Regions from separate parts of the Arthrobacter sp. 05T410 genome, predicted to be linked through region 1. Evidence: riboswitches for the same ligand, from Rfam matches in the RefSeq annotation. Region 1 holds a riboswitch; the other holds the start of a gene.
The links. Region 1 has a riboswitch for thiamine pyrophosphate ahead of thiO (glycine oxidase ThiO). Riboswitches for the same ligand answer to the same signal wherever they lie in the genome.
Positions count from the first base shown of each region.

Region 2: it holds a riboswitch for thiamine pyrophosphate, as region 1 does, so the genes downstream of both, AC1DFR_RS14650 (bifunctional hydroxymethylpyrimidine kinase/phosphomethylpyrimidine kinase) here and thiO (glycine oxidase ThiO) in region 1, are expected to answer to the same signal.

Region 1 covers NZ_JBFTLP010000012.1:100,613-104,434, reverse strand. Annotated here, with positions in the region: gene AC1DFR_RS15355 (thiazole synthase) at 1-677, opposite strand, end outside; gene thiS (sulfur carrier protein ThiS) at 683-919, opposite strand; gene thiO (glycine oxidase ThiO) at 916-2,226, opposite strand; TPP riboswitch at 2,220-2,340, opposite strand; gene thiE (thiamine phosphate synthase) at 2,367-3,062, shown strand; gene AC1DFR_RS15335 (ferritin-like fold-containing protein) at 3,100-3,774, opposite strand; gene AC1DFR_RS15330 (RNB domain-containing ribonuclease) at 3,813-3,822, shown strand, end outside.
Region 2 covers NZ_JBFTLP010000011.1:75,624-79,445, reverse strand. Annotated here, with positions in the region: gene AC1DFR_RS14650 (bifunctional hydroxymethylpyrimidine kinase/phosphomethylpyrimidine kinase) at 44-1,615, opposite strand; TPP riboswitch at 1,652-1,749, opposite strand; gene AC1DFR_RS14645 (Rne/Rng family ribonuclease) at 1,898-3,822, opposite strand, start outside.

The DNA.
Region 1 (3,822 bases):
ACCGCCGTAGCCAACAGCACGGCGTCGCAGCCGAGTTCCATCGCCAGGGCAGCGTCCGAGGCCGTGCCGATCCCGGCATCCAGCACCACGGGCACGGACGCGCGCGAGACGATCAGCTCGATGTTGTGCGGGTTCAGGATGCCCAGTCCGGTGCCGATCGGGGCGCCCAACGGCATCACGGCCGTCGCGCCGAGGTTTTCGAGCCGGAGGGCAAGCACGGGGTCGTCGTTCGTGTAGGCGAAGACCTTGAAGCCTCGGGCCACGAGCTGTTCGGTTGCGTCCACGAGTTCGACGGCGTCCGGCAGCAGTGTGTGCTCGTCGGCAATGACTTCGAGCTTGACCCAGTCCGTTTCCAGGGCCTCCCGCGCCAGCTCGGCGGTGAGGACGGCGTCCTTGGCGGTGAAGCAGCCTGCCGTGTTGGGCAGTACCCGGATCTGATGGTCCTCGAGCAGCTGGAACAGCGAGCCCGTCTCCGCCGGCGAATAGCGGCGTATCGCCACCGTGGTCAGCTCCGTCCCGGACGCCACCAGCGCCGCCCCGAGCCCGTCCAGGCTCGGCGCACCGCCGGTTCCCATGATGAGGCGGGAGCCGAGCCTTACGCCGTCGACCACGAACGGATCGGCCACCGCACCGGTCTTGGGGACGGCCTGTGTTCCTGCGAACGTCGTCTCGTTCATGCTGGTCATCCTCCTTGGACTGCCGTGACAAGTTCGACGTCGTCGCCGTCGGCGAGCGCCGTGGCGTGCCACTGGCTGCGCGGCACCACTTCGGCGTTGCGGGCGACGGCGACACCGAGCTTCCGCCCGTCGGCGGCGCGGCCGTCGGGGCCGATGCTCCGGCCAGTGAGCTGGCTGACGAGTGTGGAGACGGAGGCGCCGTCGGCGACGCTCTGATCCGTTCCGTTAAGTCGGATGTTCATGCTGCTTCCTTCTTGGGGCTGTCCCCGGACGTAACCGGGATGCGGGAAAAACGGTCGGGGCGGAACCCTGCCCAGCGCGGGTCCGGCGTGAAATCCATGAGTTGCCGGCACACGGCGGCAGCGGCGGGGGTCAGCAGGACGCCGTGCCGGAAGAATCCTGTGGCGATGATGAGTCCCGGGACGTCGCCGCCGTCCGCTTGTGCGACCCGCCCCAGCAGCGGGGCATTGTCCGGGGTTCCGGGCCGCGCCCGCGCCGTGGCTTCCAAAAGCTCCAGCTCGGCGACCGCAGGCACCAGCTGCTGGGCATCCCGCAGCAGCTGGTAAATGCCGCCGGCGGAAACCGCGTGCGGATCCGACGGTCCATCCTCCCGCTGGGTGGCCCCGATCACCACGGTGCCGTCCTGGCGGGGGACGATGTACACCGGGATGCCGCGCACCATGCCCCGCACGGTGGCCGTGAGCAGCGGTTGCAGATGCGGAGGCACGCGGAGCCGGAGGATGTCGCCGTAGACGGGCCGCAGCGGCAGCACCAGCCCGGCCGGTAGCTCCTCGAGCGCGGCGGCGCCGAGCCCGTTGGCGACCACGGTCTCGGCAGCCCGTACGGTACCGCCGCCGGCCAACCGCACACCCGCCACCTGTCCGTCCTGCCACAGCAGGCCTGCCGCGCGCCGCCGGACGAAGCTGCCGCCTTCCGCACCGAGCACGCCGGCGAGCCGGGTGATCAGCAGGCGGGGGTCCACCTGGTGGTCGGCCGGGATGTCGAAGGCACACGAGATGCCGGGACTCAGGAGGGGCTCCCGGGTGCGCGCCTCGCGCACTGTCAGTGGCTCCACGGCCAGGCCGCATGCCTTCTGGACTTCCCTCAAGTCCGCGAGCGCGCGCCGGTCCGCCGCGTCGGCCCCCACCGCCAGGGTCGGCGTCGTTAAGTAGCCGGTACCCGCCGGGGAATCCGCGCCGGCGGCACCGGCGTCGAGAGCCGCAGCGAATCCTGGCCACAACCGGGAGGCCTCAAGCATCAGTCCCAGGAGCTGTTCCTCCTGGTAGTGCAGTTCACTCACGGGGGCCAGCATGCCGGCCGCGGCCCAGCTGGCTCCGCTGCCGGGAGCATCATCGATCAGGACCACGGATCGCCCCGAGCGGATGGCCTCGAACGCGATGCCATGGCCGATCACCCCGCCGCCGATCACGGCCACGTCGGCAGTCGTATCCCCCGCGATGATTCCCTCTGCGGTACCGGGCCCCGTGTCACAAACCTGGGCGTCGGCGTCATTTGCGGCTCCGGCCGCACGGCCTGCTCGTGTGCCCATGAAGAATTCCTTCCCTACGCCGGTACTAGCCGGATCAGGTCAAGCGGTCGGCTCTGACGCCCTCTCAGCCGGGCAGCGGCGACATGGCTGCTGCGGGCTCCCGCGGTATGCGCCCAGTTTAGAGGAACTAGGCTGGTCCCATGAGCCAGGACCCCCTCCACACCACCGCCCGCCTCTATCTCTGCACCGACGCCCGCAGGGACCGCGGCGACTTCGAGGACTTTGTGGACGCCGCCTTCGCCGGCGGCGTGGACATCATCCAGTTGCGCGACAAGTCGCTCGAGGCCTCCGAGGAGCTGGAACTGCTGGAGGTCCTGCACACCGCGGCGCAGCGCCACGGGCGGCTGTGGGCCGTCAATGACCGGGCGGACATCGCCTCCCTGTCCGGGGCTCCGGTGTTCCATGTCGGCCAGAAGGACATTTCGCTCGACGCCGCCCGCGGCTTTCTCGGCAAGGATGCCGTGATCGGCCTGTCCACCCACAGCCCGAAGCAGGTGGACGCCGCCATCGCTGCCGCGCCAGGCCGCAAAGGGCTCGATTATTTCTGTGTGGGCCCCGTGTGGGCGACGCCCACCAAGCCCGGACGCGCCGTCGGCCTCGATCTGGTGCGCTACGCCGCCCAGGCGATCGGCGGGGCGGACGCGGAGGGAACCGGCAAGGTCGACGAAAGCGTGCTGCCGTGGTTCGCGATCGGCGGGATCGACCTCAGTAACGTGGAGCAGGTAGTCGATGCCGGTGCCCGGCGGATCGTCGTGGTCCGGGCGATCACCGACGCCACTGATCCGGCCCACGCCGCCGGAGCCTTGCTGGCGGCGCTGGACGCCGCCGCATCCTAAGCAGGTCCCCAGCCCGTAATGCCGGCCGGCACTGAAACTATCCGGCGAGACCCAGCTCCGTCATCCGGCGCGCGTGATTCGCTGCGAGTTCGGCCGCCAGGCCGTTGACCAGCGCCCGGGCGCCGGCGTCGTCCAGCCCCGACAGTCCGCCGAGGAACGCGTGCTCGGCGCTGACACGCTGGGCGTGGTTCAGTACTTCCCCCAGCAGACGCCTGGCCCACAACGCCAGGCGCGACGCCAGCCGGGGGTCATCGGCCAGGGCCGCCTTGATGCGCGCCTGCAGCACGGCCGTGGACTCACCGGTGGAGCGGACCTGCCCGATCAACTCACGGGTCGCGGCGTCGACGTACCGGCCCACGACGCCGTAAAAGTCCGCGGCGACCGTGTCGATCACGTAGGCCTTCATGAGGGCCTCGTACCAGTCCGACGGGCGCGTGCGTTCGTGGAAGTGGTCCACCGAGGGCTGGAACGGCAGCATGGCGGCCTCCGTATCCAGGCCCATGTGTTCGAGCCGGATTCGGACGAGTTCGTAATGCTGGAACTCGACCACCGCCATCCTGCCCAGCAACGCACGGTCATGCAGCGTGGGCGAATACCGGGCACTCGAGGACAGCCGCTCGAAGGCGGAAAGCTCGCCGTACGCCAAGACTCCCAGCAGGTCGGCAAGGAAGCTGTTGTAGAGGGCAGGATCGTCCGCAGTTGCGCTCATCATCCAAGACTAATAGCGGAAATCGGGCTACCCTGATTTTCGTGTCACATC
Region 2 (3,822 bases), on a different contig from region 1:
AACCGCGCCCCACCATCGTACCGGTAGTCCGGACCAGCTCGCGTCAGGCGTACAGCCGCGGCGCGTCGAAGAAGTCCACTTCGTAGCGCGAAGACTGCCGGAAAGCCAGGGCCATGGCCTGCCGCTCGCTCTCCGATGCCCGCCCGGCCGCCGTGTCCGTGTACGCGATGGCCTGCCGGGTCGCGGCGGCGAAGTCCTCGTCGGCGTAGGTCCGCAGCCAGCCGGCGTAGGGGTGCTCCCCGGGGGCGCCACCGGCCAGGAACTCCCGGTGCAGCGTGGAACCGACCTCGGCGTAGAGCCAGAAGCAGGGCAGCGCCGCCGCCACGAGGACGCCATAGCTGCCGGAGACCGAGGCGGCCAGCAGGTGGTCCACATACGCTTTCGTGACCGGGCCCAGGGTGGAGGCCGTGAGGCGCGTGCTGAGCCAGGAACGGTGCAGCTCGGATTCGACCTCCAGGCAGGTCTGCGCCGAACGGGCCCAGAACAGCTGCTCGGCCTCGGTGGGGGCAATCGCCGCGGCCCGGGCCAGGACCCGGGAGTAGCCGTTGAGGTAGATGGCGTCCTGGGCGAGGTAGTACGCGAACTCGTGCTCGGGCAAGGTGCCGTCGGCCAGTCCGCGGACGAAGTCCAGGGCGTAGATCGCCTCAAGATCATCCGCGGCTCCTGCGCGCAGGGCTGCGGCGAACTCCCCCGCCGCCGGACCGTGCCCGGCCTGGAGGTGCTGCAGGTGGTGGAAGTGGTGGACCGGGCCGTTGCCCGAGCCGACGTCCAGGGCCGAGGCTCCGCGGAGCGCGCCCAGCAGCCACGGCTTGACTTCCCGCAGCGCCGCTTCCCAGTCCCCCACCCGGGCCTGCACGGTGGCCATGGCCGAGGACAGGGAGCATCCGGTGCCGTGGCTGTTGCGCGTCGCGATCCGCTCCCCCGGCACCACCACCGTTTCCTGGCCGAGCAGGCCGCCGGTGTTGACCAGCGCATCCGGGCAGCCGGTGCCGGCGTCGGCGTCGTGGCCGTCGGCGTCGTGGGCATGCCCGTCCCCCGGCCCGGCGCCCTGGAGGTGTCCGCCCTTAACCAGGACGGGGGTGCCGGTCAGGGCGGCCAGCCGCTTGCCCTGCGCCAGGGCCTCGGTCCAGTCGGCAGCGACGGGTTCCTTGAGCAGGATGGCGAGTTCGGCGAGGTTGGGCGTGATGAGGTCCGCCAGCGGCAGGAGGGCCTGCAGGGCGGCCTCGGCGGATTCCTGCAGGAGCCGGTCACCGCTGGTGGCGACCATCACCGGGTCCAGGACCACGACGGCGGGGCGCACCTTTTCCAGCCAGCCGCGGACGGCGTCGATCACGGCGGCGTCACCGAGCATGCCGATCTTGACGGCGTCGATGCCGATGTCGTCGCTGATGGCGTCCAGCTGCGCCGTGAGGAACGCCGCCGGGGGGACGTGGACGGCGCGCACGCCCTGCGTGTTCTGCGCTGTCAGGGCGGTGATGGCGGCCATGCCGTAGCCGCCGTTCGCCGCGATACTCTTCAGGTCGGCCTGGATTCCGGCCCCGCCGGAGGGATCGGAGCCGGCGATGGCCAGCACGCGGGGAATGCGCGGCGGGGCCGGCAGAGACTCGTTGTGCAGAAAATTGGGCGGGAGGAACTCGGACGGATTCGATTTCGCGGACAAGGAAGACATCCCTTCGCCGGTGCTAACCGGACAGGTTCAACGGGTCTGGATCTCAGCCGGCCCGATGCCCGGCACCCCGTGTCAGTGTTCCAGCCTAGCCCTTGCCACCCGGAGGACCCGTTAACGCACGAGCGGGCCCGGGCCCGGGCGGACGTATGTTACGTCTGCCCTGACCCGGACCCGCGGCCCGACCAGTCGAAATAATGACCGGACGGGGACGTGGTCAGTCGCGGAGGACTACAGCTCCGACGCCGGCACGCCGACGCCGAGGATGATCGGCTCGTTGCCGGCCGGGATGGACGCAGGCCCGGCCGCAACGGGAGCCTTGGCCTCGTGGACCGATCCGGCCGCGGCCGGCCGGGTTGCCTCGCGGTGCTCCACGGAGGTTTCGTTGGCTGCGCCCTGGGCGCGGCTGGCACTCCGGTTGCGGCGCCCGCGGCGGCCGCGCAGCGTCGTGGTGTCAGCTGTGCGTGACGCCGGCGCCTCCGCAGCGCGGACGGCCGACGGCGCCTCGGGCGCCGTGGCTTCCGGGGCGGCAACAGCTGCGGCCTGGTTCGGCTTGCCGGCCTCGGCTTCGCCCAGGTTTGCGAAGGCCTCGGTCAGCAGGTCCAGGGTCAGGGCCGGTGACGGCGCGTCCTCCGCGTGCTCGACGAAGGGCAGGGCCACCTGCTCGCCGCCAAACGTCAGCACCGTTGCGGGGCGGCCGGCTGCCTCGTCGGCGGCTGCCAGCTGCGTGACGGCGTCGACGGCGGCCTGGCGGGCCCCGGCGTCGCTGGCTGCGGCTGCCTCCCCGTCGTGCAGGTGCGCGGCGTGCGCTGCGGCAGCGATGTTGGCCAGCGCGGCACGGGTGGCCTCGGCCTTGGCGTGGCGTTCGGCCTCAGTGGGTTCGGCGTGGACGGGCGCGGGTGCGGCCGGCGCGGTCTCTCCGCCCTGGCCCCCCCGGCCGCGGCGACGGCTCTTGCGTTCCGGGCGGGCAGCAGGCTGCGCCTCGGTGCGCGGCACATAGTGCTCCGCGGCGACCGTGTTGGCGCGGCGGTGCTCCACCGGCTCGTCGTGGGTGACGATGCCGCGGCCCGCACATGTTTCGCACTGTTCGCCGAAGACTTCCAGCAGCCCGGTGCCCATCCGCTTGCGGGTCATCTGCACGAGGCCCAGCGAGGTCACCTCGGCCACCTGGTGCTTTGTCCGGTCCCGGCCCAGGCACTCCACCATGCGGCGCAGCACGAGGTCGCGGTTGGATTCGAGCACCATGTCGATGAAGTCGATCACGATGATGCCGCCAATGTCGCGCAGGCGCAGCTGCCGGACGACTTCCTCGGCCGCTTCCAGGTTGTTCTTGGTGACGGTTTCCTCGAGGTTGCCGCCGGAGCCGGTGAATTTGCCGGTGTTGACGTCCACCACGGTCATGGCTTCGGTGCGGTCGATCACGAGCGAACCGCCCGAGGGCAGGAAGACCTTCCGGTCCAGGGCCTTGTGGATCTGCTCGTCGATGCGCCAGGCCGCGAAGATGTCCGTGTCCTTGGTCCACTTCTCGAGCCGGCCCACAAGGTCCGGTGCGACGTAGGTGACGTAGGCCTCGATGGTGTCCCAGGCTTCCTCGCCGGAGACGATCAGCTTGGAGAAGTCCTCGTTGAAGACGTCCCGGACCACCTTGATGGTCAGGTCAGGTTCGCCGTAGAGCAGTTCGGGGGCGAGGATCTTGGTGGACGTCGACTGGCTCTCGATGCCTTCCCACTGCGCGCGGAGGCGGTTGATGTCGTGGGTCAGCTCTTCCTCGGACGCACCCTCGGCCGCGGTGCGGACAATGACGCCCGCGTCCTCGGGCAGGCGGTCCTTGAGGATCCGCTTGAGGCGGTTGCGTTCGACGTCGGGCAGCTTGCGGGAGATGCCGGTCATGGAACCGCCGGGCACGTACACGAGGTACCGGCCGGGCAGCGAGATCTGGCTGGTGAGACGGGCGCCCTTGTGGCCGACCGGGTCCTTGGTGACCTGGACCAGCACGGAGTCGCCGGACTTCAGCGCGTTCTCGATGCGGCGCTGCTTGCCCTCGAGGTTGACGGATTCCCAGTTCACTTCACCGGCGTAGAGCACGGCGTTGCGGCCGCGGCCGATGTCCACGAAAGCGGCCTCCATGGAGGGCAGCACGTTCTGGACCTTGCCCA